One region of the Oceanobacillus luteolus genome, then DNA from elsewhere that is predicted to be linked to it. Evidence: riboswitches for the same ligand, from Rfam matches in the RefSeq annotation. Region 1 holds a riboswitch; each other region holds the start of a gene.

Region 1 (7,878 bases):
AATAAGGTGATAAAGGTGCCTGAGCAATTTAATGAGTTATTCGATCAGTGGGCGGCGAGCTATGATGATACGGTGCATGGTAATGATGAAGAGTATAGAGATGTGTTTAAAAACTATGAAACTATTCTTGATGCAATCGTTCAACGCTCACATGGTTTTGTTGTCGAATTTGGAGTGGGGACAGGGAACTTGACAAAAAAGCTTATAGATAATGGATTGGAAGTCGTTGGAATAGAGCCTTCTACAAATATGCGGAAAATCGCACAATACAAACTGCCTGATGCTATCATTCAAAAAGGGAATTTCCTTTCCTTCCCTTCTCAGGAAAAGAAAATCGACTCAATTGTCAGCAGTTATGCGTTTCATCATTTGACAGATGAAGAGAAAGAACAAGCGATCCGTCACTATCGAGAAATCCTTAATAATGGTGGCAAAATCGTTTTTGGTGATACCATTTTTGAAAATGATGCGGCAAGGGAAGCAATTTATCTTCAGGCAAAAAACAATAATTATCACCGTTTGGCTGAGGATTTGAATACGGAGTTTTATACGACCATCCCCAAAATGAAACAAATATTGGAAAACAATGGCTTTACATCAAGCTTTGAACAGATGAATGATTTTGTTTGGATCATGGAAGCTAGATTAGTTGATTAAAGTATAGAAGGTAAGGAAGACAGGTGGGGAAAGCATGAGAATAAAACAAAAGTTAAACCAATTAGTTGGGCATACACCAATGTATGAAATTACTTGCTATGAATTGCCAGAACAAGTAAGACTTTTTGCAAAGTTAGAGTTTTTAAGTATTGGGGGCAGCATTAAAGATAGATTAGGTTTTTATCTCGTTGAACAAGCAATCGAGGAGGGAAAACTGCAGCCAGGAAGCACCATTATTGAGCCGACAGCAGGGAATACCGGAATCGGATTAGCGCTTGCAGCAATTCAATATGAATTGCAGGCAATATTCGTCACCCCTGAAAAATTCAGTGTGGAGAAACAGACTTTAATGCGGGCACTTGGAGCAAAAGTGGTGAATACACCAACAGAGCTCGGAATGGAACACGCTATTAAAAAGGCCAAAGAGCTGGCTGAAGAAATTCCCGATGCTTTTTTACCTAATCAATTTCATAATGAACATAATCCAAATACGTATTACAACAGCTTAGGACCTGAATTATTGGATGATCTTGATGGAAAAGTTGATGTCTTTATTGCAGGAGCTGGTTCAGGGGGGACGTTTACTGGTACAGCCCGCTATCTAAAAGAAAACAAACAACAAGTCAAAACAGTCATTGTAGAACCTGAGGGTAGCATTTTAAATGGCGGCAAACCTGGTCCCCATAAAACAGAAGGAATCGGAATGGAGTTTATCCCAAGATTCGTTGATACCGATTTGTTCGATGAAATTTATACGATTTCCGATGAACAGGCATTTACTAGAACAGCAGAAATAGCAAAAGCAGAAGGATTGCTTGTCGGAAGTTCTTCTGGAGCTGCATTGGAGGCTGCATTACAAGAAGCCAAAAATGCACCACCGGGAACAAATATTGTCACTATATTCCCTGATAGCAGTGAACGATACTTAAGCACAGGAATATACAAAGGAGTGGAATAGGATGAGAAAGAAAACAAGATTAATACATGGTGGAGCGGATATCGATAAAAACGTTGGTGCCATGTCGCCACCGATTTACCAGGCAAGTACGTTCAAACAAAACGGTGTTGGTAATTTTACTTATGAATATGCCAGAACAGGTAATCCGACACGAGACGCCGTAGAAACGTTGATAGCAGACTTAGAAAAAGGAAAACGTGGATTTGCTTTTGCTTCTGGAATGGCGGCAATTGCGGCAGTAATGGATTTATTCCAAGCGGGAGATCATATCCTATTGACTGATGATGTCTATGGCGGGACGTTCCGTTACATGACAAAAATCTTAAACCGTCGAAATATTGATGTAGACTTTGTTGATTCAAGTGATTTGGACAAGGTGAGAGAAGGGATCCGCGAAGAAACAAAAGCTATTTTCATCGAAACACCGACTAATCCATTGCTGAAGATTACCGACATCAAGGAATTAGCAAACATTGCGAAAGAGAAAAACGTATTGCTGATTGCTGATAATACATTCAATACACCATACTGGCAAAACCCGATTGATCTGGGAGCTAACATTGTCGTTCATAGCGCTACGAAATATTTAGGGGGGCATAGTGACCTTGTAGCAGGACTTGTCGTCGTGGACGATGAAAAGCTTGGAGAAGAAATCCACTTTATCCAGAATGCTTCTGGTGGGGTATTGGCTCCAAATGACAGCTGGTTGTTGGTTCGCGGAATCCGGACATTAGGAATTCGTATGGAAGAAATCGAAAGCAATACCCAGAAGATTGTTGAATATCTAGTGGATCATCCGAAGGTCGGCAAGGTGTATTACCCAGGATTACCAGAGCACCCGAATCGTGATATCCATGCTAAACAATCTGGCGGGTTTGGGGGAATGGTTTCCTTCACCGTGGAGAGTGAAGAAAAGGCATTAGACGTATTAAATAAAGTTCGCTACTTCTCTCTAGCTGAGAGCCTAGGAGCCGTTGAAAGCCTCATTTCCTTACCGGCAAAAATGACACACGCTTCGATTCCAAGAGAACGAAGACTTGAATTGGGAATAGAGGATGGCTTGATTCGAATTTCAGTAGGTTTAGAAGATGTAGAAGATCTTATTGAGGATTTGGATCAGGCTTTACAGTAAATAAATGAAAATTGACAGCTGCCTTCGTCGCTTGGATGGAGGCAGCTTTTTGGTCTGTGAAAATGAAAGAATATTGAGATTTATGATATAATAAGTTGGACAGCTTTAATAAAGAGGGGGGTGAAAAATGAGAGTTATTAAACGCTGTAAAAAATCTAGAGAATTAGTGCTCTTTGAATTGCTGAAAGATAGAAAAGAATTAACAACACGGGAAAATCATTTTTATGATAATCTAAAAAAAGGTTATGAAGGTGAAATGCAATTCTCCAAACTTATCGAACAATCAGAGGGGAATGGCCTCGTTTTATATGATTTGCTTTTTGAGTCAAAACAGACGACTTTTCAAATTGATAGTTTAATTGTGACAGCGTCTAAAATCTATTTGTTTGAAGTGAAGAACTATAATGGAGAGTATTATTTTGAAGGTGAAAAGTTTTATAAGAAACCACGTTTTGAAGTCGTTAACCCCGCATCAGTTAAGCAGAACTGAATCTCTTCTTCGGCAACTGCTCCGGAGTATTGGCTCCAACAAGTCAATTTCTTCTTTTCTCGTATTTATCCATCCTAGTTTTATCCTATATCAAGCACCAATTGATAAACCGATCATATTCCCCAATCAAATAAAAAAGTATCTTGATTCAATTGGCAATGAAAACCAAAGGTTAAGTGAAAATGACGGAAGACTTGTCAAAAGATTAATTAGCTTAAGTAATGACAATTCACGCTACCAACAACTCCCTAATTTTGAATATCAAGATTTGAATAAGGGAATTACCTGTGCAAACTGTAGAAGACTGTTTGTCCACATTGTTAAACGAAAGTGCATTTGTGATGCTTGCGGTCATCAAGAAAATGTTACAGGTGCGGTTTTAAGAGCTGTAGATGAATTTAAGATTTTATTTCCCGATAAGAGAATAACCACAGTTCAGATACATGATTGGTGCCAAATTGTAGGTTTTCGGACAATACGTAGAATTTTATCACAACATTACAAAGCTGTCGGAACTGGAAGATGGACCTATTATATAGACTCTAATAAGGCATAGCTTTTCTGATGCTATTTTTTCTAAGGACATGAATGAGTTTGGGGTCACTCTCTTCATGTCCTTATTTCGATTCTAAAGACATGAATGAGTTTGGGGTCATTCTCTTCGTGCACTTATTCCGGTTCTAAGAACATGAATGAGTGGCAGGGATAATCTTTTCATGTCCTTATCCCGATTCTAAGAACATGAATGAGTGGCAGGGGTAATCTCTTCATGTCCTTATCCCGGTTCTAAGAACATGAATGAGTGGCAGGGATAATCTCTTCATGTCCTTATTCCGATTCTAAGGACATGAATGAGTGGTGGAGACAATTCCTTCATGCTCTTAAACCGATTCTAAGGACATGAAAGAATAGTAGAGACAATCTCTTCGTGCACTTAACTCGATTCTAAGGACATGAATGAGTAGTAGAGACAATCACTACATGCACTTAACCCGACTCTAGTTATATTCTTTTATAAAAAAATACACATACCAGACATACTATTACGTTCTTAATATTACTCTATGGTCATTTCCTTGACACTCTCCAACCAATCTGGCATCCTATTAATTGAATACAATAAAATAATACAATAATTACTACTAGGGGTGCCCTATAATGGGGGCTGAGAGGAAAGCCGGTATGCTTTCCAACTCTTTTGAACCTGATCTGGGTGATGCCAGCGGAGGGAAGTAGTCTGGAATGTGTTTGCCTTATACTAGACTTTCGATTGTCAGGTTCATTAATTTGGACCTGGCATTTTTTATTTGAAAAGTAAAGACAAAAAGGATGGAGGCAGAATCATGACGAATATTTCATGTGCATTAACAATAGCGGGGTCAGACCCAAGTGGCGGGGCAGGGATACAGGCGGATTTGAAAACATTTCAGGAGTTGCAAACCTATGGTATGTCGGTGATCACGTCACTTACCGCTCAAAATACAACTGGTGTTCAGGGAGTGCATCATGCACCGATTGACTTCATCAATCAGCAAATTGAATCTATCACAAATGATATCCCAGTACATGCTTTTAAAACTGGCATGTTGGCAAGTGTTGAGGTCATGGAGACGGTCGCAAAACATGCAGCAAAGATTGATGCACCTTTTGTAATGGATCCAGTAATGGTCGCAACGAGTGGCGATCCGCTGATTGCTGAGGAGGCGCAAGACTATTTGAAAGCCCACTTACTGCCGTTAACAACTGTAGTGACACCAAATGTTCCAGAGGCAGAGACAATCACCGGGCTCACGATTCGTAATCTTAACGATATGGAAAATGCGGCTCGAATGATTGTGAAAAAGTTTGGTGCAAAATCTGCTCTCGTTAAGGGAGGTCATATTATTGATAAAGAGAAAGCTGTCGACGTGTTTTATGACGGGGAAAGCTTCCATCGCTTTACGAGTAAACGAATTTACACGAAAAACACGCACGGAACAGGATGTACGCTATCGGCAGCTATTACAGCTTATTTAGCAAAAGATTATCCAATTTTACAGGCGATTGAATATGCAAAAACATACATAACACAGGCAATCGAACATTCCTTGGATATTGGAGAGGGAAGCGGTCCAACGAACCACTGGGCACCAAGGATAAAAAAGGAGATGGAAATATCATGAACGAAAAAATCATTCAAAAAGTGCGAGAAAATATACCGTTAATTCATCATTTAACGAATGCCCCGACAATGAATTTTGTTGCGAATGGTACCCTTGCTTTTGGAGCAAGTCCAGTGATGGCTAAATCAATCGATGAAGCTGCGGATATGGCCAAGAATGCCGATGCGGTTTATATAAATATCGGTACAGTAGCCGCAGAAGATATTCCAGCAATGATAGCTGCCGGGAAAGCAGGAAATGAAAAAGGTATTCCAGTCCTTGTTGATCCGGTTGGGAATGCCGCAACTCCTTTCCGTTCCCAAGCTGTAGACAGGATACTGGCTGAAGTGAAACCGACTGTCATCAAGGGTAATGCTGGTGAAATCGCCCATCTTGCGGGAATGGACTGGAAAGTGAAAGGTGTTGATTCAGTCGGGGATGGAAATATTGAGGATGCAGCAAAACTTGTTGCTGAGAAATATGATACAGCTGTAGTCGTGTCTGGTAAAACCGATGTCATTTGTGTCGGTGAACGTATTTTTACCAATGATACCGGTCATCATTATCTAACACTTGTAACAGGAGGCGGATGTTTGCTTGGTTCGATTATGTGTAGTTGTTTATCTACGGATGACTCCATTGAGGAGCAGTTACTGACGGCTGTTGAGTTTTATGGCTTGGCCGCAGAATATGCAGTTGCCCAGGACCATGTAAAAGGACCGGGAACATTTATGGCTACATTTCTTGATGCACTTTCTATGGATGCAGCAATACTAAAAGGAGAAAAACAACATGAATCCATTAACAGCTAAACTAAGAAAATACTTTGTGATGGGAAGCCAAGATTGTATCCGTGATCCAGAAGAGACATTACTAGAGGCAATCCAAGCTGGTATCACCACATTCCAATATCGGGAAAAGGGGCCAAATTCACTCAGTGGCGAAGCGGAAGTCGAGTTGGGAAGAAAACTGAGAAAAATATGTAAAGATCATGGAGTTCTTTTCATTATAAATGATAAGGTCGATTTAGCGGAAACCTTGGATGCTGATGGAATTCACGTTGGCCAAGGAGACGCACCTGTGGAAAAAGTAAGAGAGCAATTTCCAGATAAAATTATTGGACTCTCTGTCACCAGCGTCGATGAAGTGAAGAAAAGTCGAATCGACTTGGTCGATTATGTGGGGGCAGGCCCAATTTACGCCACACAAACGAAGCCTGGAAAGAAGCCTGCTGGACTTGCTTGGTTGCAAGACATCCGGAAATTGCATCCTGAATTACCAATCGTAGCGATCGGTGGTATAAAGCCGGAGAATGCTGATACGGTATTGGATGCAGGCGCTGATGGTTTGGCTGTTGTTACTGCCATATCTCATTCTGATCAGATTAAAGAAGCTGTACACAACCTATAAAACTAAAAAGCAAAACGAATGGCCACTCGTTTTGCTTTTTAGTTCTTGAAATAGAATATAGTAGTATGAAATAATGACATAATACTATATTCGAGGTGAAACTAGTGACTATACTATACAGCGGCCACTTGAAAACTAAACATAAAGATTTTGTTGTAAAGCGTTTGTCTACAAAATATATCTCTGACATCTTATTACTTCAAGATACTGTGATGGAGCAGTTGGAGGATAAAGCAAGTTTAGAAAAACTATCACAAGATGAATTCCGTAACATCCTTGAAGGAAACGGTTTGATGATTGGTGCATTTGTGGAAAACAAGCTTTTTGCGATCCGTGCACTATTAATTCCGCCAATTGATGATCATCATTTAGGTAGATTTGCAGGATTAACACAAGAGGAATTACCAAAAGTGATTTATCAGGAAGTTTCTCTCGTCCATCCTGAGTATCGCGGAAACAGGATGCAGCAGCAATTAGCTCACCTCATCATGAATGAACTGGAAAATTCTCAGCTAGATTTTCAATACGTTTGTTGTACAGTAGCCCCCTTTAATATTCCGAGTTTAAAGGATAAATTTAACCAAAGAATGAAAATTAAAGCTTTGGAAAAGGTCTATGGAGAAAAATTGCGCTATGTTTTTATAAAAGATTTACTGAAAGAGGATGAACTCGAAAGAGAAGAGAATAAATTCATTCCCATGGATGATATTGAAATGCAACAAAGACTACTTGCATCAGAATGGGAAGGAATTCAGTTGGTAGTGAATAAAGACAAGTTTTACATACAGTATACAAAGCGTCCTTAACAAGGAAACAGGAGAAAAAATTTAGAAAAAATCTTATAAGTCCTAAAATAAGCTACCATGATACTAATGGTAGCTTGTTTCATTTATTGATAAAGGAAAAAGGAGAATAGACCACAGAGAAAGAATATATTGTTAAGGGAGAGTTGAGAATCAAAAACGGAAATGGGGTAGTAAAATGAGTGGTCTCGTCAATAAGGGATTGGTGAAAGGTGCCGGCTTGATGAACATGGATAATCGGATCAATTATTTTAAAGTTGCACCTAAAGCATTGGAAAACATGCTGG
Region 2 (11,534 bases), on a different contig from region 1:
TTGTTCATCTCTCCTTGGTTTATTGTTTTATTCTCCATTTAACTTCTTCATTATGTTCACCGGCCTCCGGTGGGGGATGTCGGTATGTTACCGGTGTCCGCGCTAACTTTAATGGACTGCCAATCATGTTGACTCGTCCGGCGGTGGAATGATCCATACTGATAAACATCTCACGTGCTTGAAGTTGTGGATCGTGTACCACTTCTTCTACATTCTGGATCGGTCCGGATGGAATATTATGTTCACTACATTTTTTCAGCCAATATGCGGACGTGTTTTCTAAAAATGCCTCCTGTAGTATGGGAACCAGCTGTTGCCGGTGTTTAACTCTTTCCGGATTTGTTGCATACCTCTCATCTATAGCCAGTTCAGTTCTTCCTAGAATATTACATAGAGCCTTGTACTGATTGTCATTACCTACTGCAATGACAATCTCTCCGTCTGCCGTTTTAAACGTCTGATAAGGAACGATATTTGCATGACGATTACCAAGAGCTTGGGGAATTTGACCTGACATCAGATAGCTGCTGCCAATATTGACTAGGGAGCTTACTGCACTGTCATATAGGGATATATCCAATTTTTGTCCTTTACCAGATTGCGTTCTCTCGTGAAGAGCGGCTTGGATGCCAATACAGGCATATAAGCCAGTCAAAACATCGGTAATGGCGACTCCAAGTTTTTGTGGACCTGAGTTTTCATCGCCAGTTATACTCATTAATCCACTCATTGCTTGTATGATAAAATCATAGCCTGGCATATTTTTATATGGCCCGGTTTCACCAAATCCCGTGATGGAGCAATAAACGAGTCCTGGATTAATGTTAGCCAAAGTATTATAATCAAGCCCAAATTTTTTCATCGTACCAGTTTTGAAATTATTGATTATAACGTCACTTTCCTTAACAAGCTCTTTAATAAATGCAATTCCTTCATCTGTTTTCAAGTCAACGGTTATACTTTTCTTATTGCGGTTCGCACTCAGGTAATAGGCACTGACTTCATTTTGAAAGGGGGGACCCCATTTACGTGTATCATCACTGCCGCCTGGAGCCTCAACTTTCAATACTTCAGCACCAAGATCTCCAAGGATCATCGTGCAATATGGACCGGCAAGCACACGGGACAAATCAAGGATTTTAATATGTGATAAAGCTGAAGCCAAAATTTTTACCTCCTTTCGTAGGGATGAAAAAAAGCCAGCTCAAATGAGATACAGTGTTGTCTGTACATTCATTTGAACTGGCTTCTGACTGTTGGACCAATCCTTGCAGGGATAGGGAACAGTTTAGGCAGTTAATTTATTATTGTAGTAAAGAATCATGTGGTGTAGACGTGGAGTCGTCTTGACATGATTTCTAACTATTATTATAGTATATTCTTAATTATTTGTATAGACTTATTATTATACGTTTGTGTTCTTATGCAATTCGATCGATTTCCTTCTTTAGATGTGCATCGGCACTTTCTTTACCGTATTTTCTCATTGAATAGTTATAAAATATTGTTCCAATTAAAAACCAGACTCCGATTATAATCCATTCTGGCACCCCTAAAGCGGAAGGCATCCCCGGTAAATAGAGAGTGGCAATAGCAAATGCTGAAATGGTCGCAATCCAACCAAGCAGTGTGCCGCCTCGAAGTTTAAATGGACGCTCCATATCGGGTGCTTTTTTACGCAAGATGACAAAGGAAAGTGCCACCATAGACCAACCAATCACGAGTCCGATGCCTCCTGCATCCACGAACCAAACAAGAGCTGGACGTCCAAGTAATGGAGCAAATGTTGATAAAATGGCGATCAATAGGATAGCGTTATGTGGTGTCCGATACTTCGGATGCAGTTTCCCTAGAAATTTCGGCAACATACCTGCTTTAGCCATGGCGTAGATTGCTCTGCTTCCACCAACATAAAAACCTAACCAACTTGTCAAAATACCTCCAATTCCACCCAATACAAGAATGTTTGCCATCAGTTGACTACCGCCAAAGGCTTTCCCCATCGCATCTGCAGTCGCTAAATTTGTTGTAGCTAATTCAGAAGGTGTCATGACACGTGATACACCAAATATGATAGCTACATACCATATCACTGCCAAAACAACAGAGAAAATTAATAACTGTCCAATACGTTTTTTAGGTAAATTGATTTCTTCGGCTGCTTGAGGGATAACGTCAAAACCGACAAACATGAAGGGGGTCATGACAACGACGGTCAAAAGTCCGGCAAACCCTTTTTCAAAGAATGGTTGCATGTTTTCTGTTGTACCAGAAATACCACTCCCTGTTATTAATAAAATTCCTGCAATAATAATCAATAATGTTAAAACCATGTTGATAAAAGAAGTAAGCTTAATCCCGCGATAGTTTACCCAAGCAATTAGAATGGAGCCAATTATTCCTGTACTTGCCCAAGTAATCGTTACATCCCATCCCTGAATCGTATACAAATATCCTTGGCTGAAGTTTGGAATTAAATATTCAAACACTGTTGGTAAGGCCACAGCTTCGAATGCAACTACCGATATATAGCCAAAAACAATTGCCCACGTTGTGATAAAAGACATGACTCTGCCCATTGCTTTATAGGTATAGACGAGTTCACCGCCAACAAGCGGCATGGCCGAAGCCAATTCTGCATAGGTGAGGCCAACAAATACAACCATTATTCCACCAATAACAAATGCTAGGATCGCCCCCAATGATCCAGCCTGATTAATCCAAATCCCGGTCGTTACAACCCATCCCCAACCGATCATTGCACCAAAAGCGAGCGCTAGGACATCTTTGTTACCTAGCAGTTTAAGTAATTGTTGATCCGAATTCATTACACGTCCCCCTTACTGGAATCCATGGTGAAATGCTTCACCAAAATCGCAGGTTATTTTAAAGTTGCTGACAGTCCGTTTCTAACTTCTTTGATGGCATCGTGCAGTTTTTCGGTCATTGTTTCAATTTGCTTCTTGTTAATGATTAAAGGAGGGGAGAAGCAAATGATATCTGTATCTTCATACGTTACAGCACGGCAAATGACTCCTCTTTGATGCAATGCTTCAATTACTTTTGGTGCTACTTGTAAATCTCTGGAAAATCTTTTGTTTAAAGCAGGGTCTTCCACAAGCTCCACTGCTCCGAGTAGGCCGATAGCACGAACATCACCAACAATGTCCAAGTCTTCTTTCAGCTTGTTAAAACCTTCGAGCATTACTTCTCCCATTGCTCTCGAATTCTCCACCAGCTCTTCCTCTTCTAAAATTTCAATGTTTTTCAGTCCAACAGCAGCTGCAGTCGGGTGACCACTATACGTGTATCCATGGAATAATGTTCCGGAAGACTTATCCTTCAGTACATCATGGATTTGATCAGATACAATCACTCCTCCAAGTTGGATGTAGCCACTTGAAACACCTTTTGCAAAAGAAATCACGTCAGGCGTGACACCATAGTTTTCAATACCAAACCATTTTCCAGTTCGTCCAAATCCAGTGATGACTTCATCGGCAATAAATAATATTCCATAGTCATCACAGAGATTGCGCACTTCTTGAAAATAGTCCTTCGGCGGGATAAGTACTCCACCAGCTCCTTGAATTGGCTCAGCGATAAAAGCTGCAACTGTTTCAGGTCCCTCACTTTCAATGACTGATCGAAGGGATTGGATCGCTTTTACTGTTCCATTTCCATATGGATTATCGGCGTGGTAAATATCAACCATCATTTTACCTGCCATGCTCCAAAATTCAGGGATACCTGTAGCACTTGTTGATGCAGCTGCCACCCCATGATAAGCACGATTAAGTCCAATGATTTTTCTCTTTTCTGGCTTGTCTTGAATTCTCCAGTAATGCCTTGCTAGTTTGATCGCAGTATCATTGGACTCTGAACCACCAGAAGTAAAAAACACAGCATTTAACCCTTTAGGAGCAATGGAACTGATTTTTTCAGCTAATAATATAGCAGGCTCATTACTAAACGTAGAAAAAGTGGAACTGAATGCTAATTTTTTCATTTGTTCTGCAGCTGCTTCGACTAACTCTTCTCTTCCGTGGCCAACATTGACATTCCAAAGTGATGACATGGCATCAATGTAAACGTTGTCATTTTTGTCAGTTAAATAAATTCCTTCGCCTTTTTTAATAATAGCTTTCGGTCCATTAGCTTGTTGTTGCTGTATCGATGAAGTGGGATGGATAAAATGTTTCTTGTCTAGTTCAATCAGTTTTTCTAACTCCATAGTGATACCTCCTTTTAATATAAAAAACCAGTAATATAGGTGGAAGCATAGCGTTTTTCTGTGCCATACATCCACGCAATATCACTGGTTTTATCTAATGGAATGCTCTGTTTGTACAACAGAGTCAATTAGAATAAGCAGCTATTATAGTTTTATTATTTATAATTTAACGAAAATTAGTACGGATGTCAAGAGGAAATAATATCAGTTCAACTTTGTTTTTGGTTTTTAGTACCTTATGCTGAAAAATCTCCATAGTTGACATACTCACTACATTTGGTAAGCTTATCACGAATCTAATAAGCTTTAAAACTACTAGGGGTGCCTACAATGCGGGCTGAGAGGAAAGGCTATTCTTTCCGACTCTTATCGACCTGATCTGGTTAGTACCAGCGGAGGGAAGTAGTGAGGTAAATTCTCATACTTTTTTCTGCCGTCAGGTCCTATGGATCTGGCTTTTTTATTTCTTTGGTTCCCTATAAAGTGGAGGTGAAAGGATGAATAAAACACGTTTGATCACTACCATGGCAGTTTTTATTGCGATTGGCACAATCAGCGCGCAATTGATTTGGTTCCCGGCAGGAGTGGCAAGAGCGTATCCAGTGCAGCATGCCATCAATGTCATGGCGGCTGTTGCATTGGGGCCGGGCCCGGCTGTTGTCATTGCGTTTATGATCAGTTTATTACGCAATATGCTCGGACTTGGAACATTCCTGGCGTTTCCAGGTGCAATGGTTGGGGCGTTCTTGGCTGGAGTACTTTATAAAAAAACGGAGAAGAGGTCACTTGCTGCTGTAGGTGAAGGTATCGGAAGCGGCATAATTGGCGCATTGTTTGCGGTTCCGTTTGCCCATGTTTTTATGGGTTCTTCTGTTGGTGCATTTGCTTTTATCCCAGCTTTTCTAGTCAGTAGTGTATCCGGTGCTATGCTTGGGTTACTTGTTGTTACGAAACTGTATAACCGGAGTATGGCTCGAAGTAATGGAAGACTTTAATAACAGATTAGAAAAACATATTGCTGATCTAGTTATAAAGTAGGTTAAGGAAACGTCAACTTTTTAGTTGGTGTTCTTTATCCATTTCATGTAAGTGAAAGTCTTAAATAAAGACAAATAAACTTTGCATCGATATACTTCTCAAAATACAGAACATTCTACGTTTAAAATATACCTTGATATCCACCGAATTATCCCGATAAAAGATATAGGGCAAAAGACCGGGTTGTTAATTGGAAAACAATCAAACTTAAAATATATCGCAATTGAGGTGGATATCTTTGGATTTAACGACGATAATCGGATTGCTAATTGGTTTACTTGCAATTGGATTAGGGATGATATTAAAAGGTGTGAGCTTATCAGCCTTATTCAATCTGGCGGCTATCCTTGTAATTATTCTCGGAACAGTAGCATCAGTAATGATAGCTTTCCCTGCAAGCACGATTCGAAAAGTCCCGTCATTTTTTCGGATATTATTTACAGAACAGAAATTGGACAACAAAGCATTGATTCAACAATTTGGTGAGTGGGCTGATCTGACAAGGAAAGAAGGTTTGCTCGCATTGGAAAGAGAAATAGAATCCATCAATGACCCTTACATATCCAGTGGGATTCAAATGATGGTGGATGGACAGGAAACAGAGTACATAAAAGATGTTCTGATAAAGAAAATAGAAGCAATGGAAGAAAGGCATGAGGAAGGGGCAGGCGTGTTTACGCAAGCTGGTACATATGCTCCAACATTAGGGGTACTAGGTGCAGTAGTAGGACTTATTGCGGCATTAGCTGATATGTCTGATACAGATGCTTTGGGATATGCGATTTCTTCTGCATTCATTGCGACGTTGTTGGGGATTTTTACGGGGTATGTGTTATGGCATCCCTTTGCGAACAAATTACGGGAGAAGTCTAAAAAGGAAGTACAACAAAAAGAGTTGATTATAGAAGGTATCGTTTCGTTGGCTTATGGTCATTCCCGTTCCATGATGGTGGAGAAACTGAACGCTTTCCTTTCTGAGAAGGAAGCGGGCGAGTTGAAACAGGAGAATTCATATGAGTAGGAGAAAAAAGAAAAAGCGGACGGAAATTAGTGAATCCTGGCTACTTCCTTATTCTGATATGCTCACGCTTCTACTCGCACTATTTATCATTTTGTTTGCCGCCAGTGAAGTGGATTCCCAAAAATATGAGAAGCTGGCACAAGTATTTCGTGGTGAGTTCTCGCTAGGTGGTGCTGGAATACTGGAAGAGGAGTTACCTAGAAAGACACCGGTGAACGATAATGAATCCGATGAAAAACCTATTCCAAAAGAACATTCTGATGAAAGCGAGGTTCCTGATGAAGGGACTTCTGATCGATCACCATTGGAGCAAATGAAAGAGAGCATCGACACCTATATCGAGGAGCATGAGTTGGAAGAAAAATTCCAAACAGCACTCTCAGAGGAAGGCTTGAAGCTGACTATTGTCGACGATGTGTTTTTCGATAAAGGCAGTTCCGAAGTAAAAGAGCATGCAAAGCAGACAGCGGAAGAGGTTGCAGAGCTTCTTTACTTCGATCCGCCGCATGAAGTCATTGTTAGTGGACATACGGATGATATTCCGATCTCGAACAGCTCATATGCTTCGAACTGGGAGCTTAGTGTCGCTAGGGCCGTCAATTTCATGAAGCTTATGCTTGAAAATGAAAAACTGGATCCGACGATGTTTAGTGCGAAAGGATATGGAGAGTATAAACCAGCTGTTCCAAATTCAACGGAAGAAAACCGTCAGAAGAATAGACGGGTTGAGATACTAATCACTCTAAATAAAAAATAAGCGGATTGTAGAAATTATGTTTCTTATAACACCACCTCGAGGTTTCAGTATCCTAGAGGTGGTGTTTTATTGTTGATATTGAACTTTTATTTATAGTCGATATTCAAATATCCGAAAGCCCATAGAGGGAACTTCAATCTGTTCCATTTCAAACGGTACTCTATGATAAGCAGCTTCACTATCTTTTCCTATGAGCAGTTCACTGCAAGAAGACTTTTGAAAATCAGGTAGATGTGCAGCTTGTTTTTTCGAGCTATTATTGATGGCAAAAAGGATCTTTCGGTTATGGCTTTGTTTTTGGTAAATTAACGTATTGGATTGATTATCAAAAGCTAAAATCTTGAAAGTACCGTCATTACCAAAAGCAGGAACGTTTTTACGCAGTTCAATCAAGTTTTTAACAAATGTAAATAATTCTTTGTTTTGTTTCGTCTCGTCCCAAATCATACATGCTCGGCAACCTGGATCCTGACCACCAGACATCCCAATCTCGTCTCCATAATAAATACATGGCGTTCCGATAAAAGATAGTTGGAATAGATAGAGAAGTTTCACCCTATCGATGTCCCCATCTGCTAGTGTCAGAATACGTGGTGTGTCGTGGCTGTCCAGTAAATTAAATTGCACTTCATTTACATTAGCTGGGTACATATGAAGTACTTTGGTTATAGAATTTGCAAAGTCTTCGGCTGTCATTTCACGCTTAGCGAAAAAATCGATGGCACTATTTGTAAAGGGATAGTTCATCACTGCGTCAAATTGGTCGCCACGAAGCCAAGGCATCGAGTCATGCCAAATCTCTCCTAAAATATAAGCATCTGGCTTCACAGCCTTTACTTCTTTTCTGAAATCTCTCCAAAACTGATGGTCGACTTCATTCGCAACATCGAGGCGCCAGCCGTCAATATCAAATTCTTCCACCCAATAGCGTGCAACTTTTAACAGATAGGCTTTTACCTCAGTATTTTCTGTATTCAGTTTAGGCATCGAACCAACGAAACCGAAAGTATCATAATTTGGTATCGGCTCTGGTTTTACAGGGTAGTCCCGAAGGTGAAACCAATCTGTATAAGCTGACTTCTCCTGATTTTTCAACACATCTTGAAAAGGTGGGAAATAATAGCCGCTATGATTAAACACCGCATCAAGCATAACACGTATTCCACGTTTATGGCATTCTTTTACAAGCCGGCGAAACGTCTCTTTATCACCAAATTGTGGGTCGATTTGCATATAATCGATGGTGTCATATTTATGATTCGAATATGCTTTGAAAATTGGAGTGAAGTATATGCCGTTAACTCCCAATTCAACGAGATGATCCAAATGATCGATAACACCTTGGAAATCCCCGCCGAAAAAGTTGGTTGGTGTAGGTGCTGTTGAGCCCCAAGGCAGCGTGCCTTCAGGATTTATGGAAGGGTCTCCATTTGCGAATCGCTCCGGGAAAATCTGATACCATACCGTTTCCTTTACCCAGCTTGGAGCTTGAAAGACATCAACCTGATTCATATACGGGAAACAGAAATAATGAGATATATCCTCAGGTGCGGCAGAATAAATACCACTCTCCGTGTAATAACATGTTTCATTTGCATCCATACAACGAAAGGCATACCGTATTCGGCGGAATTTCGGTTTTACAGCGACGAACCAATAATCATGCAAAGCCGATGATCCTGTCTTTATCATTTCTACTGTTTTAGTCATCCACTTTCCATCAGCCCAATCATAAGGGTCCCCAAATATAAGTCCAACAGAATCCATATCATTCTTTTTCGTTTGCAACATAATGTGTAATGTTTCTTTGTCATATGCATATGCAAAGTTATCTTTTGGACGGTGATAGATTGCTTCTTTTAACAATGAAGATACCTCCTATATTATTCAAACGTTTGCACGTATCTGTGCATTTGATTAGATAGAGTTATATTTCTAGTTCCTGATAAATCATCGATGTTATTTAATAGTTTAACACTAATTTGATAGGTTTGTAACCGTCATTATAGATAGTAGGTAAGAAAATGTTATGAAAAAACGAAAATATGATTGCGCTTTCAGTAAAGGTGTGTATAATTTAAAGTACAATGATTGTGCAAACGATTGCCTAATGTTGCATGCGTCATTGAGATATCAAAACTTTGGGGAGGTCAATGAAATGAGTAAATGGTTACGTTATGCTTTTGCTTTATTGTTGATTGTTGGGTTACTTGCAGCATGCGGTCCAGACGACGCAGAGCCGACTGATGGAGATACCAGTGGAGAGGGCGCATCAGAAGGGGACATGCCGGAGAAGCCTGAATCATTAACGCTTTGGATGAATGCAGAAGAGAAGCAACAAACGGCGATGGAGGAAATTACAAATAAATATACTGAAGAAACAGGAATAGAAGTTGAGCTTGTCCCAGTGGACATGTTGGAACAAGTTGAAAAATTAGATGTGGAAGGTCCAGCTGGTAATGGTCCAGATATCATTTTCCAACCGCATGATAGAATTGGAGATTTAGCACTTCGTGGATTAGTTGACCCCGTTGATTTGGGTGAAGCAGAATCCGAATATACAGATATTGCAAAAGAAGCTGTTACATTTGACGGTGATTATTGGGGATTCCCAGCTGTCATGGAAACATATGCGATGTATTATAACAAATCTTTAGTTGAAACAGAACCCGAAAAGATGGAAGAGATCATGTCCCTCGCAGCTGACTTTACAGATGCATCACAAGATAAATATGGTTTCTTGATGGAAGCTGCTAATCTATATTTCGTCTACCCATTTTTCTCCGGATATGGAGCATACGTCTTTGCAAATGACGGAGAAAACTACGATATTACCGATATTGGGCTTGCGAATGAAGGTGCAAAGCAGGGTGGAGATTTAGTCAAGACATGGTTTGATGAAGGTTACATTCCACAAGATTTAACACCGGATATTATGAATGGATTATTTAAAGAAGGAAAAGTAGCGACGGTAATTAATGGACCTTGGATGGCTCGTGAATATGCTGAAGCATTAGGTGATGATCTCGGTGTTGTTCCATTACCAGTCCTTGATAATGGAGAGCGTCCTAAATCCTTTGTTGGAGTAAAATCTTACATGCTATCATACTACTCTGAGAATAAAGAATGGGCACAGGATCTAATGAAATACATTACAAATGCAGAGAACTCGATGATTTATTATGAAGTGGCAGGTGAAATGCCTCCAAGACATGATGCAATTGAAAATCCAGTCATTGCCGATGATGAAATTTATTCCGCATTTGCAGAGCAAACAAACTATGGTGAGCCGATGCCGAATGTACCGGCAATGCAGCAAGTCTGGACTCCATTCAATGATGCTTTAAGCTTTATCTCTAAAGGGGAGCCGGTGGACGAAGTACTAGATGAGGCTGTCCAATCCATAAATGACAATATTGAAGCATCTGGTGCGAACCAGTAAAGTACATGGATCTGGTATATGGGGGCTCTTTGCTCCCATATACTATTTTCGAGAAATGCTGCTGTCTTTAAGCTACTCGTTTTAGGAGGGAAATAGAAATGACGAATAATCAAGCGGAGAAGAAAACTGGGCTAAGCGCACCTCGAAATATTGCTACGTTATTATCCGTCTTGGTTCCAGGATTAGGCCAACTATATAATAGAAGATTATTAAAGGGATTCATACTGCTGATCGTTTCAATCTCTTTCTTGGTTACTACTTGGGACTATATAGATATCGGGATTTGGGGTTTATTTACTCTTGGAACCATACCTCGTGAACATCATTCCATTCAATTATTATTGCAAGGTCTCATTTCATTGATAGTCCTTTTCTTTGGGATATGTATTTATGCATACAATATTTTAGATGCACGAAAAGATGCAAAAACTAGAGAAGAAGGAAAACCTATTCCCACTTTGTTAGAAGGGATTTCTAACTTTTATGATCGTGGTTTTCCATACTTTTTGATTTTGCCTGGTTTGGTAATGCTTCTTTTCATCGTTGTACTGCCACTATTATTTATGCTTGCATTAGCATTTACTGATTATAATCAGTATAATTCTCCACCTAGGAACCTATTGAGTTGGGTAGGGTTTGCTAATTTTACAGATCTCATTAATATCGATATATGGAAGAATACATTCTTAAGTGTATTTACTTGGACGATTGTTTGGACAGTCGTTGCAACGACATTACAAATCATTCTCGGCTTTTTCTTAGCTTTACTCGTTAATGATAAGCGAATTAAATTTAAGCGAACAATTCGAACCGTACTTATTTTACCTTGGGCTGTGCCTGCATTCGTTTCTATCTTAATTTTTTCAGCACTTTTCAATCCCACATTTGGTGCGATCAACCGAGATATACTAAGTCATTTTGAAATAATGATACCTTGGCTGTCCGATCCATTTTGGGCAAAGATTGCATTAATCATGATTCAAACCTGGTTAGGTTTTCCTTTTATCTTTGCATTATTTACCGGGGTACTTCAAAGTGTTCC
Region 3 (11,534 bases), on a different contig from region 1:
GAGGAGGTGTATCATTTGGTAATAGTTCTTTGTATAACTCTTTTTCATTTAAGGTCATCAACACTATACCAGGGATTATTAGAACTGTAATCCATATCCATTCCATCACATTCATCCACCCTTTCCTCTATCAGTTTCTAAGAATATTTGAATCGCTTCCCTGATCCATTCCACTTCATTTGTTTCAAAAGGCAAAGAAAACAATGGATCTTCTTCCTCTAATTGTTCTTCATCCAAATTTTCATAAAAGGAGTGGATATCTTCTCCGACAATATCTTCAAACATTTCCATTAAACTTTTAACGAGCTGTTGTATCTCTTCAGCTTTTGGGTCTGTTCCTGTTTTGTTTTTCAACTCAGTTAGCATAAGCATGAATTTCTTTTCCATTTCTTGTTGTTGCCTTTTGGGGATACTGAAGATGTCCTCCACCTTTTCTACCGGTAAGACATCATTTAACCATTCCCTATGTTTATCCTCATACTGAACCCCTTGGATAATCGATATGAAAATCCCCGCATCGATCCGTTCCTTTTCATCCGCTAGTTGGATGGCATGGTCCAAGGTTTTGAGCACATTTTGAATCTGAAGAAGTTTATCTTCCATCAAGATTTTCTGTATTTCCAAGGACTCCTTTAAGTTCCAGCTATCTTGGGCAAGCAATTCCTTAATTTGTACTAAGGTAAATCCAAGAAACTTTAATGTTACGATTTTTTGCATCGTGATAAAATGTGAATCATCATAGTATCTTCTGTCGCCGTCTGAACGTGATGCTTTTAATAGACCGATATCATCATAATACTGCAAGGTACGAACACTTACTCCAGTCAGTTTAGCGAATTCCCCGGTAGAATAATGACCTTTCATTATGAATCTCTCCTTTTAAATTCTTATATTCATCATAGAACATCACGTTACGTGACGTGCAAGGAAAAGATTAAATTATGTTGTTTCCGAGGCAAATCAGGGAGTACTTGTAAATATCATCTGGAATGACAGAAAAATGTTTGGAAAAGTAGGTGTAATGTTTTGACTATCTTATTCATCAGTATCATTATCCTTTTTATCGCATCCAGTTATTTTTCCGGCAGTGAGACAGCACTTACAGCAACGAATGAAATGAAGCTGCAATTGAAGGCTGCGAGTGGGGATAAAAAAGCAGAGCGATTACTCAGGCTTGTTAATAACCCGGACTTATTCATTCCTGGAATCTTAATAGCTAATAATGTTCCAAATATCGTACTTCCTTCTTTAGTGACGATTGTGGCTCTGGAGTTTGGATGGAATATTGGAATAACAACCGCTGTGCTGACGGTTTTAATTATTATTTTTGCGGAAGTAATGCCCAAGTCGGTCGCAGCAGCTTTTCCTGAAAAGATTGCTTACATCGTTTATTATCCGACCATGCTTATTCTAATGATTTTAAAGCCGTTTATTTGGTTATTAAATTTACTGACGAAAACTACCATTAGATTGTTGGGGAGAAATCAGGTACAAGAAGTTACAATCTCTAAAGCGGAGATGCGGGCGATGGTTGATATTGCACATACAGAAGGAACTTTTAGGAATGATGAAATGTCTCGCTTGAAATCGGTATTGGATTTCCAGACGTTAAACGTGTCCGATGTATTAAAAACGCATCGGGTGGAAATTAAAGCTGTTCCGGCAAATATATCCTTTGAAGAAGCGGAAGAATTTTTACTATCAAACCACCATACACGATATCCAATTTATGACGATGATATTGACAATATTGTGGGTGTCTTTCATTCTAAGTTTATTTTAAGGTGGGCAAAAAATCGGGATAAATTGATTAAGGATTTCTCTGATATGGATCCCTTGTTTGTTTATGAATTTAATCTGATAGAAGATGTATTTAAACAAATGACTGAGAAGAAAAAGCATATTGCAATTGTATTGGATGAATACGGAGGAACAGAAGGGCTCATCACCCACGAGGATCTGATTGAAACGATGATTGGTGAAGATATTGAAGATGAGATGGATGAAGACGACGCACTCATCCACAGCCAGACGGATAGAGAAATTATTTGTGATGCTAGACTTTCCCTGCACCGCCTAAACAACGTTTTTAAAATTAATCTTCCTGAAGAGGCCGACAACGTGGCAGGATTTGTTTTGAATCGTTATAGCCATTTGCCCGAAGAAGGAGAAGAGTTCACTTATGAAGACTTGGAATTTGAAATTTTAGAAGTAAGTGAGAGGAGAGTGCATTTGGTAAGAATTAGAAAGCTGTACTCTGCTCCCTGAAATGAGAAATGCTAGGATATCCATTATAATGGAGTTAGAACCTTGAACGAAGGGAATAAAAAATAATGGATATAGTAGAACCTTTAAGTATAGAAGCCGTCGATGATTTAAGAAAAAAAGTTACAAGATTCGGCATGGCATATAAATTTGCATTAGAAGAGATAAGTACGAAGGTGAACATTTTAAAAGAAGAGTTCCGATTGATCCATGATTATAATCCAATTGAACATGTGAGTACACGTGTGAAATCTGCGGAAAGCATAATGAACAAAGCTCATAGGAAAGGATTACCGTTATCTTTAGGGGTTATTAAGGAAAATATTAGGGATATAGCTGGAATTCGTATCACCTGCTCATTTGAATCAGATATTTACCGTATTAGTGAAATGATCCAATCACAGTCGGATGTTGAAGTAATTGAAGTAAAGGATTATATTAAGCATCCGAAGCCAAATGGGTATCGCAGCTTACATCTTGTCTTGAAAATTCCCGTCTTTATGTCGGACCGGGTTGAAAAAGTTTATGTCGAAATGCAAATTCGCACGATAGCTATGGACTTTTGGGCGAGCCTCGAACACAAAATATATTATAAATATGATAAACAAATACCTGGGCATTTGACAGAACAATTAAAAGAAGCCGCTGACACTGTAGCAGAACTGGATCGAAAAATGGAGCATCTCAATCATGAAATCAATATCTTGAAAGAAAACGATTCTCAGGATGGAATAGAAAGTCATGCATTTAATCCGAGGGAATTGATGTTAGAGATGATAAGAAAGAATCATATCACAGAATAGCTGGCGTGCCTTCATCAAGGTCTTCCCTTGATAACTGCTCTCGAATATGCAATAGTATAGTTAATAGAATATTTCTCACCACTAGGGGTGCAAAATTGCTGAGAGAGTCAGTTGGAATACTGTCTCAACCCTTTGAACTTGATCTAGTTTATGCTAGCGAAAGAAAGCGGTGTACGTATGACTTATGAGCGTAAATTCGTATACATAGGCCGTCTTTTTCTTATGCAGAAGAAGGCGGCTTTTTGCTTGAACGGGCGATGTAAAAATCGTATAGCATTTGCCAATCTCTTTGTGGTGCGAAGGAATTCTATACCAAAAAAGGGAGGAAGAGAAGCATGAGTGAACAGTTTACAGACAGACTATGGAGAAAGGTACAACCGATTTGGGAGGCGTATTTGGATCATCCGTTTGTGAAGGGGATTGGGGATGGGACACTTAATAAAGAAAAATTTAAACATTATATGAAGCAGGATTACGTATACTTGATCGAGTATTCCCGAGTCTTTGCGATTGGAAGTGCTAAAGCGCCTGACCTAGAGACGATGACGATGTTTGCGAATTTACTGCATGGCACGTTAACTATGGAAATGGAGCTGCACAGGGAGTACGCAGCAAAGTTCGGAATTACAAATGAGGAACTGGAAGCGACAGAACCATCATCAACTATGACAGCATACACGAGTTACATGCTGAATGTTTCCCAACTTGGAGGCGTGGAGAATGCCATCGCGGCAGTGCTAGCCTGTGCATGGAGCTATAACTACATTGGTAAGGAACTGGTGAAGTGGCCAGGAGCTGCAGACCATGAATTTTACGGAAATTGGGTAAGAATGTATTCATCCGAAGACTTTACTGAAATCGCTGAGAACTGTAAAAACCTTATCAATGAATATGCAACTGGAAAGTTAGAAAGAGAGCTACAAGCACTTGAAGATATTGTGGTGAAAACGAGTAAATTTGAGTATATGTTTTGGGAAATGGCTGAGAATATCGAGATGTGGCCGACAGATAAGATACAATCGACAGTTGGATAAAAGTACTGCTTATGAGGAAGTGCCTAGAATGGCACTTCCTCCTATTACTTTCATTTATAAAGCAATTTTCAAAGAGACTGCAAAGTTGAAAAAAGCAGTCAAAATCAATATATATCCAATGGACCTTTGTTTTTTTTGCAGCTGTTCCGCTCCCATCGCAAGTAGCAAAGCCCCGAGTAAAAACAATAAAATCCATGATACGTTCATACTTTCATTGAACTGACTAACGAGAGCTAATGCAATAACTGAAATTGCTAAAAGCACCTTGATTATCTTCAATATCCATCCCTCCCTGTGCAGAATCATCATAACATTTATATGCAGCTAGAATATACTAAAGCATGTTCATCTATATCGTTTTACGGGTAAAGTCAAATCAATATACTTATTTGACTCGGATTGTTTTTTGTTTTATAGTCAACATATGAACATATGCTCATATAATAAATCTTAGAGGTGCAATAAAAATGACGGAAGAGCAAAAACTAGAGGTTTTTCGTGAAGAAGAGCAGCACTTGGACGCAGAGACGTTGTTTGTCGTTTCCCAAACATTCAAAGCGTTGGGGGATCCGACTAGAATACGTATTTTGAATTTATTATGTACCGGAGAACATTCTGTCAATGATATCGCGGAGACTCTGGACTTAAGTCAATCAAGTGTATCTCATCAATTACGGTTCTTAAAAAACTTAAGATTGGTGAAGTATAGAAGAGAAGGCAGAACGTTGTATTACTCGGAAGATGATGAACACGTCATGAATTTACTGAAGCAGGCAATTGAGCATGCTTCTCATCACTAATTAGGGGTGCATAACATGGGACACGATCATGGACATGATCATTCGCATACTGCAAATAAAAAGGTGTTATTCATAAGCTTTCTCATCATTACCGTTTATATGATCGTTGAGGCGATCGGTGGTTTCCTTACGAACAGTCTAGCTTTGTTGGCGGATGCAGGACATATGTTAAGTGACGCCATCTCACTTGGAATCGCGTTACTTGCTTTTAAGTTTGGGGAAAAGGCTGCAGACTATAGTAAGACATTCGGTTATCGACGTTTTGAAATTCTGGCTGCAGTTCTCAATGGTGTGACTCTCATCATTATCGCTGGTTTTATATTTTATGAAGCGATTGGACGTTTTCTAAATCCGCCGGCAGTAGCTTCAACAGGAATGTTGGTCATTGCGGCTATTGGACTGCTCGTGAATATCCTCGTTGCATGGATCATGATGCGAGGGGCTGATGTAGAAGATAATTTGAATATGCGTGGGGCTTACTTGCATGTAATCAGTGACATGCTTGGGTCAATTGGTGCTATTGTTGCCGCGCTTCTTATCATTTTTTTCGGTTGGGGATGGGCGGACCCTTTGGCCAGTGTTATTGTCGCAGCTCTTGTTCTGCGCAGTGGTTATCAGGTGACAAAGTCCGGACTTCATGTACTGATGGAGGGAACCCCAAAAAATGTGAAGATGGAAGAAGTCATTCAAATCATTAAACATACGGAAGGGATACGAGGCGTACATGATTTACATGTTTGGTCGATTACGAGCGGATTAAATGCCTTATCCTGTCATGCGGTTGTCGACGACCAAATGACGATTGAAGAAAGTGAAAGAATGCTCCGACAGCTCGAACATGAATTGGAACATCAAAATATCCATCATATGACGATTCAATTGGAATCATCTGCGCATCTCCATGACAATTCCATTTTATGTAGCGTGCAAGCTGAGCCAGCTGGACATCATCACCATCATTGATATGTTTTTTTAAAATAGAAAAAAGCCGGTTAGTACCGGCTTTTATTATAGTCCGCGGGAATATTTCTTTTTTGTTTCCTTTTATTCATCAGCTTTTTAATAATCGGATAAATAATTGGTCCGTATTTAATGAGTCTTCGAATTAAACGCGACATGATTTCACCTCTATTATTGTAGAATCTTGAAGCTTATCGTTATATTTCCTTTAAAAGCGGATTTCTAAACAATAGAGTTTGGTATAGAGGGGTGATGTCCATACTGAATCATTTCCACGCTCCAATAACCTACTATTGATCATCAATGACCAACATATTCGATTCATCAAATTCCCAATCTGCCCCGTATGCGACTTCCCAGTAATAACCATCCGGGTCCGTAAAGTATCCTCCGTAGCCGCCCCAGTCATTTTTTACAGGCTCTTTTTGAATAACGGCTCCAGCTAACTTAGCCCTGTCCATCATTTCATCCACTTCATTCATGGATTTCGCATTATAAGCTAATGTTATCCCGGGAAATCCAGACGATATCATTGGAGGATGCTCATCGTTTACATCTTTTGCAAGTTCTTCTACTGGATATAAAGCAATTCTCGAACCTTCATTTCTAAAGAAAATAATAATCGGATTTTCTTCCGTTCCTCTAATCGACGTGTCGAAACCGAGATTCTTATAAAACTCATGAGATTTGACAATATCTTTCGTGCCGAGTGTGATTAGATTTACTCTATTCACCGAAACATCCCTCCTTTAATGCTGATTAATCTTCCATGTTGTAGGCTTTTCTTAATGCTTCAACATCTATCTTTTTCATCTTAAGCATGGTTTGAGTGACCCGCGCTATTTGTTCTGGAGTACTGTTGCTGCCCATCATATCATCCATTTCTCCTGATACAATCTGCCAAGATACGCCATATTTATCTTTTAACCACCCACACTGTTCGGACTCAGGAACTGCGGATAATTTTTCCCAATAGTAATCGATCTCATCCTGGGTTTCGCATTTTACTAAAAATGAAATCGCTTCGTTGAAATTGAATTCATGGGCATTTGCGCTATCCATTGCAGTGAACCATTGATTTTCCAACATAAAATCAGCAAACATAACTGTACCTTCTTTATCTGGATCCATTCCTGCAGGATATCGGGCTAGCTGGCCTGCGGTGGAATTTTTAAAAATCGATAAATAAAACTGCATGGCCGCTTCTGCATGACCATAGTTATGATCAATGAATAGGAGCGAAGGCAAGATAGAAGGACGCTCTTCTCCAGAATCGGTTAAAATCAATTGCCATGATAGGCCATACTTGTCTTGAATCCAGCCATATTTTTCAGCGAATGGGTAATTATCAAACGGCATTAAAACGGTGCCACCGTCAGACAGTTTGTCCCACACTTCATTTATCATCTCAGGGGCATCTTTGTAATGGGAGACATCGAAGTTAACGGAAAAGGACAGTGCTGGATTAAATGTGAAGTGAGGCCCTCCGTCTATCGCCATGAATTCCTGTCCCCAGAAATGAAACGAGACAATTGCTGGGTCACCTGATGGTGTATCGTGAATGGTAGTCATATTGGTAATTTTCGAGTCAGGGAATAGTGAAGTATAAAATTCAGCAGCTTCGTAAGATTGCTTGTCGAACCAGAGATGGGAGACTATTTTTTGTGTACTATTTTTCATTTAATCCTCCTCCTACACTCGATTGTGAGCATGGTAATCCAATATGTTCTCTAAAGCCGTACGGAGAATATATTCAGTCACATTCATTATATCTCATTGTCAAAATCACATACTCATTTCTTTTGAATAAGTCCAAAACTTACACCTACCGGGTCCACCAGGTAGGCAAGATAAAAATCATCAAATTCCATTTTTTCTCGCACTATCATTGCACCATGATTTTTAGCCTGAGTGATAACTTCATCAATCGAATCGACTTCAATCTGAATACGGGTTCCATGGGGATAGTCATGTGGTCCCTTACTAATTCCTCCGTTTATTCCTGGCTCCTCCGTTTCTTTGGAGTGGACACCCCAATAATCCCATTTTGGTTCGGCAATTTTCCAATCAAATACTTGCTCATAAAAATTTGCCTGCTTCTTAGGATCCTGACTGCTTAACTCAAATCCAATAACTCTTCCCATCCACTTACCTTCCTTCTTTTATAATTTAGGAATCACCTATTTCACTTATACTTTTCAACAAGAAATAGGATAATCCTTTAAATTAACTCCATTTTTGTGAAAGCTTGTGTATCAATAGGAAAACAGGGATAAACAGCAGGATGACAACTAACGAACCTAATATGTTTTGTATTGTTAACATGCCTGCTTCTGAAAAAGTTTGAAAAAAGAAAATATAATAAGGGATAATTAAGAAGATGGAAGTTGCCACTCCAGGTAAGTAGCAACGTAAAAACAGTGCCTGCAGTGGATGACTAAAGATGTTAACTGCAAATAAAAGATTTAAAGCAAGAAATAAAAAATAATCTTCAGTGATGAACGTCAGTAAAATTATTACTGAAACGGGAATAGAAAGTACAAAAACAACAAAGGAAAATCGAGTCCCTGTCATGTTATCGAACTGTTTGATTTGCTTTTGAGCAAATGGAGGAACTCGCATTTTTACACGAGGATAGATTCTGTTCATCCACCTTTCCACGGTCATGATTTCCTCTAAATTATGAAGCATGAAAATGACAGTGAACGCTAAAATCAATAGATTGATTTCCATAAATTTTCACCTCCCATGTATGCAAGACGAGATTAATCGTACCCTCCCGTACTGTCCGGCAAGGCTTTAAATTCATCCTTATCTTTGATCATCGTAAATACAGCGTCCCGTATTTGGATCAGCTGCTTTGCATCTTTTGTTGGTTCACAATACGTGCCATCAATAGAGATGATTATTGTTTCCCCATTCATAGTAATTTTCCATTCATCATCTTCATGGGGTTCTTGCACACAAACCTCATCAAAAATAGGATCAGGTATGAGTTCTTTTTCTTCTAAAATATTTACCTCTCTCATCAGTTCATATACTGTATTCATTTCTTCGCTGGTTAAGCTAATATCTGCTGTGATCGTTCCGTCTGCAATCAAGTCCTTGGTTACCGTGCCATCATAGGAATTGATTTCATTCTTTTTATCCACACCAAATTGAATGGAAAAGGCAAAGTCATCCGGCATCTCATGGGGCATACTCGGAGCGGAAACGACTGGACCGCATGCACCCATGAGTAGAATCAGTAACAAACAAATTAAGTATTTTTTCATTATATATCCCCCCTCAGAAGTACAGACGGAATAAAGCCGTAGTTAGTTACACTTTGCTTATTTTTCGGCTCAATTAATATAAATAAAGCAGATTAGGGAGGTTCTGCCCTCTCTCTAATCTGCCTTAGTTTTGTATTCAGTCTCAGTTACCCTCATCAGAATGGACCATTTTCGTTAGGTGAGTTTTCTGGTATCTGTTGACCCACATCCCAAAGTTCTATGATGAGTTCATTGGAAAAGCGGAACAGGTGAACAACAACGCCACCTGGGTCGTTTGGATGCTGTCTTACGTGGGAGTGAACGGCTACCATATCATTCTCAGTCACTGTGTGTTTGATCTCAAACACTTTGTCAGGGTTTTTGGCTGCACTTTCTTCCATTGCAGAAATAAGAGATTCCGCATCCCCCTTGAAATAGAGGTTATGGTGACGAAAGTCCGGACTGGCATATTTTTCGTAAGCGTCACGTATCTTTCCAGACGCTACCAGCTCAAGGAATGACATCGTCTTATCTTTTATCGTCTGTTTCATTAACAACTCATCCTTTCTATCATTAATGTACTTCTATCAATTCTTCATCTAGTTCAATCTTTTTATTCTTTTCCAGTAATAACTTCACAAATTCTTCCTTGTTTTTTGGTGATATACTTATTTCTTCATACAAACCATAATGAATTCTCAGTCGATCAGCAGCTAATGCTGGGGCAGCCCAAACGTTTTTTTCTTTAGAGATCCGTTTGATACCCTCTATGTTAATCTTCTTTTTGAAGGGACCAAATTTTACAATAAGTGTTTCTTGTTGTATGACATAGCCTGTACCAAACCACATCCAAAATAATAAGATTAATGTTGTCCCCCCAATTAATATACCTGCTGGATAAAGTCCATCTATAATTGTTCCAAAAAGCACTACTGCAATCGTTCCCCATACTGCAAAGAAATAGATTGTATCTTTTATTGAACCGAAATAGATAAGAACCACCACTTTCCTTAAAGATTATCTACTTGTTCAAGTCGCATATAATCATTCCTTTTAACAGTGATATACCATAATGGAAACAGTGCTTGAAAGCCACTTAATCCGCGACATGTAAAATATAGTACTTCATTTTCTTGAATTTCAAACTGTATTTTCTTGCTTCTGCACCAATCGACTTTCAGATAAAGTGTATGTGAACCGGGAGGGATGCGATAATCGAACGTCTCATTCTCTCCAAAGGAACCAATTTCTTGATCATTCAATACGACAATGTATTTTCTTAATTTTTTTGTCCAAGCTGCTTCTCGCTTTATTACTATCATGCGTGTCTCTCCTTAAGTTATAACTCGTAAGTTTCCGGCTTTTCATATATAACATACGTGCCAGCGATAAAATCATGGATGGATCGTTTATCCGGCCTCATACCTACCATAAATGCACTGATAATCGCTCCAATTCCAAAAGTTAAAGCATAGATGATGCCACCAACCAACTCTCGCAGAATCATCTGTCCGAGTCCCAGTTTATTGCCATGGATGCTGACAATCCGGATGCCGAACGCTTTCTTTCCAATCGTGTAGCCATACCATACAAACGGAAGGATGATGAAATACACGAGATTTAACGTATCCAGGAAGAAATTATCATCCAAGAACACCCCAAACAAAATATAGCTTAAAAACCCGAGCGTTATGCTCAAAAAGATCCCATCTACTAATATTGCCCCTAATCTAATCCAAAACCCAGCATTTCTCTCCATATGAAACTCCTCCTCTATTTATCTATTGAGGTTAATTATTAATCATAATCCTATTATTATCTTATTCGCAATGTACCGTTGATAAAGATAAGAGGCTTTCCTCTATGATAACTGTACCACCATTCAACATACATTCTTCTGATTTGATTAAATTAGCTTGGTGATTGACATGAATTTGACTTATTCGAATAAAAGCAAATGTAATGATTACTACTGTAGTAACAAGGAGTACGAGCCACTTTACCTTTTGTTTATTCAAAACTTTTTACCTCCGAAAAGATGACTTTTGTGAATCCGTTTTTATGGTCATTACCAAGCCGGCGCCAGTGGTAATGGCTCCTAATAACCCGATGATACCTACTGCAATAAGCTCAGGAATGAAAAAGCCGATGGGCACCATCGCTAAAAAGGTGATGACAATTAATGTTAAGTATATTCCATTAATCATTCTAACAGCACGATTACTGAACAATGATAAAATCAAAGGAGGTAAAAAAACGATAACGAACAGTCCGATTGATAACCATAATCCATTCGGGTCATCATATGAAACAGCGTTAGGGCCAGTTGGATGTTTTGCAGCCAATAAAACAGCTCCAATAGCAATTAATAAAGATATAAAGACGAGGCCAAACCTTTTCATTTTCTCCACTCCTTGT

Evidence for each region. A riboswitch is a leader RNA that binds a small molecule or an ion and turns the genes downstream of it on or off. The one in region 1 is predicted to bind thiamine pyrophosphate.
Region 2: another riboswitch for thiamine pyrophosphate. It lies ahead of thiW (energy coupling factor transporter S component ThiW); the one in region 1 lies ahead of thiD (bifunctional hydroxymethylpyrimidine kinase/phosphomethylpyrimidine kinase).
Region 3: another riboswitch for thiamine pyrophosphate. It lies ahead of tenA (thiaminase II); the one in region 1 lies ahead of thiD (bifunctional hydroxymethylpyrimidine kinase/phosphomethylpyrimidine kinase).

Annotation. Positions count from the first base shown of each region.
Region 1 is NZ_JBHUDE010000116.1:766-8,643, reverse strand. Features, by position in the region: gene ACFSBH_RS13175 (class I SAM-dependent DNA methyltransferase) at 16-657, shown strand; gene ACFSBH_RS13170 (PLP-dependent cysteine synthase family protein) at 692-1,615, shown strand; gene ACFSBH_RS13165 (bifunctional cystathionine gamma-lyase/homocysteine desulfhydrase) at 1,617-2,747, shown strand; gene ACFSBH_RS13160 (nuclease-related domain-containing protein) at 2,875-3,237, shown strand; gene ACFSBH_RS13155 (hypothetical protein) at 3,200-3,793, shown strand; TPP riboswitch at 4,372-4,485, shown strand; gene thiD (bifunctional hydroxymethylpyrimidine kinase/phosphomethylpyrimidine kinase) at 4,581-5,399, shown strand; gene thiM (hydroxyethylthiazole kinase) at 5,396-6,190, shown strand; gene thiE (thiamine phosphate synthase) at 6,171-6,788, shown strand; gene ACFSBH_RS13135 (GNAT family N-acetyltransferase) at 6,893-7,594, shown strand; gene ACFSBH_RS13130 (carboxymuconolactone decarboxylase family protein) at 7,821-7,878, shown strand, end outside.
Region 2 is NZ_JBHUDE010000162.1:4,161-15,694, reverse strand. Features, by position in the region: gene ACFSBH_RS19030 (CaiB/BaiF CoA transferase family protein) at 20-1,165, opposite strand; gene ACFSBH_RS19025 (APC family permease) at 1,422-2,828, opposite strand; gene ACFSBH_RS19020 (aminotransferase family protein) at 2,882-4,234, opposite strand; TPP riboswitch at 4,542-4,652, shown strand; gene thiW (energy coupling factor transporter S component ThiW) at 4,732-5,229, shown strand; gene motA (flagellar motor stator protein MotA) at 5,511-6,293, shown strand; gene motB (flagellar motor protein MotB) at 6,286-7,050, shown strand; gene ACFSBH_RS19000 (glycoside hydrolase family 13 protein) at 7,141-8,916, opposite strand; gene ACFSBH_RS18995 (sugar ABC transporter substrate-binding protein) at 9,209-10,492, shown strand; gene ACFSBH_RS18990 (sugar ABC transporter permease) at 10,591-11,534, shown strand, end outside.
Region 3 is NZ_JBHUDE010000150.1:15,180-26,713, forward strand. Features, by position in the region: gene ACFSBH_RS16325 (CPBP family intramembrane glutamic endopeptidase) at 1-106, opposite strand, end outside; gene ACFSBH_RS16330 (MerR family transcriptional regulator) at 112-864, opposite strand; gene ACFSBH_RS16335 (CNNM domain-containing protein) at 1,027-2,268, shown strand; gene ACFSBH_RS16340 (GTP pyrophosphokinase) at 2,334-3,068, shown strand; TPP riboswitch at 3,142-3,250, shown strand; gene tenA (thiaminase II) at 3,404-4,102, shown strand; gene ACFSBH_RS16350 (DUF3953 domain-containing protein) at 4,157-4,381, opposite strand; gene ACFSBH_RS16355 (ArsR/SmtB family transcription factor) at 4,570-4,902, shown strand; gene ACFSBH_RS16360 (cation diffusion facilitator family transporter) at 4,918-5,865, shown strand; gene ACFSBH_RS16365 (VOC family protein) at 6,153-6,596, opposite strand; gene ACFSBH_RS16370 (VOC family protein) at 6,622-7,542, opposite strand; gene ACFSBH_RS16375 (VOC family protein) at 7,656-8,006, opposite strand; gene ACFSBH_RS16380 (HXXEE domain-containing protein) at 8,089-8,595, opposite strand; gene ACFSBH_RS16385 (hypothetical protein) at 8,628-9,137, opposite strand; gene ACFSBH_RS16390 (nuclear transport factor 2 family protein) at 9,293-9,667, opposite strand; gene ACFSBH_RS16395 (PH domain-containing protein) at 9,690-10,118, opposite strand; gene ACFSBH_RS16400 (hypothetical protein) at 10,127-10,438, opposite strand; gene ACFSBH_RS16405 (RDD family protein) at 10,456-10,875, opposite strand; gene ACFSBH_RS16410 (hypothetical protein) at 10,937-11,134, opposite strand; gene ACFSBH_RS16415 (hypothetical protein) at 11,141-11,518, opposite strand.